2 regions of the Streptomyces sp. NPDC014623 genome follow, and region 2 is predicted to be linked to the other one. Evidence: riboswitches for the same ligand, from Rfam matches in the RefSeq annotation. Region 2 holds a riboswitch; the other holds the start of a gene.

Region 1 (2,458 bases), on a different contig from region 2:
TCGGTGCAGAGGTTGGAGGAGTGCACGACGCGGCCCGGCTCCGCGGTCTGGTTCGCCGTGCGGTTGGAGGCGTCCTTGAACGTCATCCAGCCCTGCCCGGTCTGCGCGAGGGTCCGCATCATCCGCCCGTACAGCTCACGGGCCGGCAGGGTCTTGCGGGCGAGCCCCTTCGCCTCGGCGGCGCGGTACGCGGCGTCGAACTCGTCACCCCACAGGTCCACGAGTTCGGGGGCGTCGGCCGGGGAGAACAGCGACCACTGCGTGTCCGCGTCGACGCGTCGCATGAACTCGTCCGGGATCCAGTGCGCCAGGTTGAGGTTGTGCGTACGCCGCTGGTCCTCGCCGGTGTTGTCGCGCAGTTCCAGGAACTCCTCGATGTCCGCGTGCCAGGTCTCCAGGTAGACGGCGGCGGCTCCCTTGCGGCGGCCGCCCTGGTTGACCGCGGCGACCGAGGCGTCGAGCGTCTTCAGGAACGGCACGATGCCGTTGGAGTGCCCGTTGGTGCCGCGGATGAGGGAACCCCGGGCGCGGACACGGGAGTAGGAGAGCCCGATGCCGCCCGCGTGCTTGGAGAGGCGCGCCACCTGGTGGTAGCGGTCGTAGATCGAGTCGAGCTCGTCCAGCGGCGAGTCCAGCAGATAGCAGGACGACATCTGCGGGTGGCGGGTGCCGGAGTTGAAAAGGGTGGGGGAGGAGGGCAGGTAGTCGAGCCGGCTCATCAGGCCGTACAGCGCGGCCACTTCCTCCAGGGCGCGCTCGGAGGTGTCCTCGGCGAGCCCGGCGGCGACGCGCAGCATGAAGTGCTGAGGGGTCTCGACGACCTCGCGGGTGAGCGGGTGGCGCAGCAGGTAGCGGCTGTGCAGCGTCCGCAGCCCGAAGTAGCCGAAGCGGTCGTCGGCGCCGTCGGCGAGCGCCTGGTCGACCAGTGCGTCGAGGGCGGCGGCGTGCAGTGTGACGAACTCCGCCGTACGGTCCGCGATGAGGCCCTCACGGTGTCCGACGGCGACCGACGAGGAGAAGGAGACGGCACCCTGGCCGGCGGCCTCGTCCGCGACGGCCCGGGTCAGCAGCCGGGCGGCGAGCCGGGAGTAGGCCGGGTCCTCGGAGATCAGTCCGGCGGCGGCCTCGATGGCCAGCGAGCGCAGTTCGGCCTCGTCCGACCGCGCGCTGCGGCCGCGCAGCGCGGCTGCGGCGACCCGTCCGGGGTCGGTGTCGGGCAGATCGGCGGTGAGGCCGGTCAGGGTCCGCAGCAGGGCGGTCCCGGGCGCGTCGGTCGTACGGCCTTCGGATTCCGCGGCTGAAACCGGGTCGGCTGGCGCGATGGTCACTGGGGCTATCCCTCGCTCGGCTCAGGGCCTGCGGGAGCGGGGCAGCCGGGCACGGCGGCGCCCGGGGACGGACAGCACGGCGCACGGCGTCCACCGGCCCTCCGCGGGGCCCGGACGTCTCGGCGTCCGGTTCGGTCGAGCCGGACGCACTGTCGACAGGTCTTCGGACTTCGGGGTGCGGACAAGCACACCGATCACACCGTTGCGGGACAGTTCCGGATTCGCACCGGATTCCCCTGTGACGACAGCGAAGTTGAGCATACATGTGGGGGCTCCTGATTGAAGAAGCCCCCACATGTTGTGTCGGAGTAGGCCAGAGCTCCAGCTGGTATGTCAGGAGCGGGACGTTCGGCAGAGGGCACCGGTCCGGCTCCGGGGTCCGTACGAGGCCGAGGCGCCGGTAGATCCTGTGGGCGCCCCGCATGGTCCGCTGCGCCCGGAGGACCAGCCCGGAGAGCCCTCCGGCGGCTCACGCCCGGTCGACGCGGGCCCGTACGAGCGCCTCGTCCGCCCCCCGCCCACGGGCCTCCGGCGAGACGGCCGGCATCCGGAACTCTGCCTCGTCCTCCTCGGCGACGTCCGTCCACGGTCTGCCGGGCGCCACGTAGGTGACGCCCCCCAGCAACCGGCCGTCGGCGTCCAGCACCTCGGCCGCCCGCCGCTCCACGGCGTGCGGCTGTTCCGGACAGGGGTCGCCGGCGCCGAGGTCCAGGAGCCCTTCCACGAGGTACGCCTGTGCGGTGATCTCGCCCAGAGCCTCGAACCGAGCGGGCGGGACCGGCCTGATCGATACGTCCGTGGGCGGCGGTCTGCCGCAGGCGCAGGGCTCGGCGCGCCCCCGTTCCGGGCGGCGGCGTCCCACGGGGCCGCCGCCCGGAACGGCGCCGTCCCGGCAGGGAGACCCCTGCCGGGACGGCGTCACGCTCCGGAGCTGCCGTGGGGGTCAGTGACCTCCCGGCGCACCCGCCGTGGCCGGCGGAAGCTCGGCCTTGACCCCGGGGTCGCCGACGTCCGCCGTGTAGTCGGACGGAGAGGTCTCGTCCACACCGGAGGGGGCCTTCAGCGCGTTGAGGACGAAGGTCAGCACCACCACGACGACGAGGTTCAGCACGAACGCGGTGAGACCGATG
Region 2 (2,458 bases):
CGCCCACCAGTCGGACCGTGGGATCGGTCCTTCGCAGGTGTTCCACGATGCCGCCGGTCGATGCGCCGGAGCCCACGCCGCCGACCACGGTCAGCGGCCGGCCGGGGAAGGCCGCCGCTATCCGGTCGGCGACGCCGTGATAGCCGAGGTAATGGATGTCGTCGTGGTACTGGCGCATCCAGTGGGTGTCGGGATGCTCGGCGAGGATCTCCTTCACCCTGCGTACCCGTAGTTCCTGGTCGAGCTTGAGATTTCGCGATGGCCTGACTTGCTCCACGGTGGCGCCGAGAATCTCCAGCTGGGCGAGCGTGGTGACGTCCACGGTGGTGGACGCCACGATGTGGCATCGCAGGCCGTACCGGTGGCAGGCCAACGCGAGGGCGTAGGCGTAGATACCGCTGGAGCTGTCGATCAGGGTCTGTCCGGGGCGGACCGTGCCACGATCGAGGAGATGACCGACGGCCGCCAGCGCGGAGTAGATCTTCATCGACTCGAAGCGGATCAGGACCACCGTGTCGGTGAGCCTGACGAGGTCGGGGGCCTTGAGGGCGTCGGCGATATGGGGGTGGATCATCCGTATCCTCCTTGGACGAATGAGCACTGGTAGCCGAGTGAACGGAAAAAGGCGGACAGGTCGGACTTGCGGTGCGCACCCAGGCGCCGGGGGAAGAGATATCCGATCAGGCAGCCGGTGTGAGCGACGAAGATCCCGTCCGCACCGAACCGCTCCCGGTGGGAGAGCAACTCATGGAAGTGGACCTTGGGGAGAACCTCCTGGGACAACGCGGCGCTGGTCGTCGCCGCCCGGGCGACGGCGGCCGGATCACCGGAGCCGAAACCCTTGAGGAGATCGGCCAAACACCGCTCGTACTCCTCGCCTCGCCGCCGGTAGTGCTCCAGCAGCGAGGTGGTGACGGCGGCGGTGTCCACCGTGCCGGGTTCCGTGACGAACGCGGTGTGGAAGCCGAACGCGGTGCCCAGGCGCCGGACCACCCGGTGCCTGCCGCTCAAGTGGAGGGCGAACTCGTCGAGGAAGACGCTGTCGGCCCGCTCGATCGCAGCGAGAATGCCGAGGACCACTTGTTCGTCGTAGGGCACGGAGAAGAGACGGAACAGGCAGCGCAGAGTCGCGACGATGTCCGCGGTCGAACTGGCCATTCCCACACCCACCCGAAGGTCGGAGTGGGTGCTCCAGAGGCCCGTCGGCAGGGTGAGCTCGAAATGGTCCAGGAAGAGACGCGCCGCCCTCGCCGACTTCTCCCCGAGACTCGACAGATCCGACGGCCCGGTACCCCGCGTGAAGTGGACCCAGGAGTGACGGTCCACAGGAAAGGAGACCAGGGCGATGTCCGGTGCGGTGCCCGCGCGCAACGGGCCCTGGTACAGCTCACCCAGAGTCCCATGGCAGACGCCGGACACGGTGACGGGCGCCCTGCTTCGGTCCTCGCGGGGCTCCCCGGCAAGAGTCAGCACCGCTCGCCCCGGGTGCGCCGGCAGTGGATGGCCGGACTCCCGGCACGGACGACGTAGCTGCGTCTGGTCAGCAACTCGTTCTCCTCCTGGTCCCGGGCCATGAACACCGACCAGGGAGGAGGACGCGGCCATGGTGCACCGTGCAACCGTCCGTACCGCCAACCCAGTCCTCGAGGTCGCCGTGCACAGCCCGTGCGACGCACGGGCGCAGTTGGCAGGTCTCCGGACTCGTGGGCGCGCTCACCGGAAACCCGGCGGGCATCTGTCAGCCGTCGCCTTCTCGGACCTCGCACGGGCCCGGTGCTGCGATGGCTCTCGTTCCCACTCACCGTTGCGGGACAGTCCCGGATTCCCACCGGGTTCCCTCTTGCGTCGCGCTACCGCACATGTGGATGGACGGGAGGCGCGAACCGACTGCGCGTCTCACCCTAGGGGCGCTCGCAGCTCTGCGACAGGGGCACACGGGCGGTTGGCCTGATGCGGCTGGTGCGTGGGCAAGCGTGCGTGCCCTGCGAGGTGGCACTTCGGGTAACACTGAGGAGTGTTCCCTTTTCTCAGCGCGTCTGCCAACAGCACCGACGGACAGTTCGGTCCATGGCAAAGGCGATGCCCGGGCCGTTGTGATGCTCTGGCCGGAATGAGCCTCCGTGTCTCCGGCTCCTCCAACGACACACTGATCGCTCCTGCGACATGCGCGCACTGCCACCCGGGGGACGGTGCCCAGAGGGCCAGGAATGCTGTCATAGAAAGCGCCTGACGGCCAGGAAGGTCCGAGCTGCCGACGCCTGACCTGCATTCCGCCTGTCGTGTCGCCCTGCGCACCGAGGGGCGACCGTGGTGGTCATGCCGTGCATGGCCGCCGCCGGCACCTCCTGGAGGTACCTGCTGAGCCAGGCATTCGGCTGCTCGGCGCTGTTGTGGGCGTGGGGCACGGTCATGGTCGGACTGCTGCTGTCCGGGCAGCACCCGTTGGCCGCCGGGCTTT

Evidence for each region. Region 2 has a riboswitch for cobalamin ahead of ACF1FZ_RS27125 (hypothetical protein). Riboswitches for the same ligand answer to the same signal wherever they lie in the genome.
Region 1: it holds a riboswitch for cobalamin, as region 2 does, so the genes downstream of both, ACF1FZ_RS27550 (ribonucleoside-diphosphate reductase subunit alpha) here and ACF1FZ_RS27125 (hypothetical protein) in region 2, are expected to answer to the same signal.

What each region holds. Positions count from the first base shown of each region.
Region 1 is NZ_JBIBZU010000020.1:67,524-69,981, forward strand. It holds gene ACF1FZ_RS27550 (ribonucleoside-diphosphate reductase subunit alpha) at 1-1,328, opposite strand, end outside; cobalamin riboswitch at 1,465-1,595, opposite strand; partial or broken gene ACF1FZ_RS27555 (GNAT family N-acetyltransferase) at 1,645-2,115, opposite strand; gene mctP (monocarboxylate uptake permease MctP) at 2,272-2,458, opposite strand, start outside.
Region 2 is NZ_JBIBZU010000019.1:109,562-112,019, forward strand. It holds gene ACF1FZ_RS27120 (cysteine synthase family protein) at 1-574, opposite strand, end outside; gene ACF1FZ_RS27125 (hypothetical protein) at 571-1,473, opposite strand; cobalamin riboswitch at 1,669-1,903, opposite strand.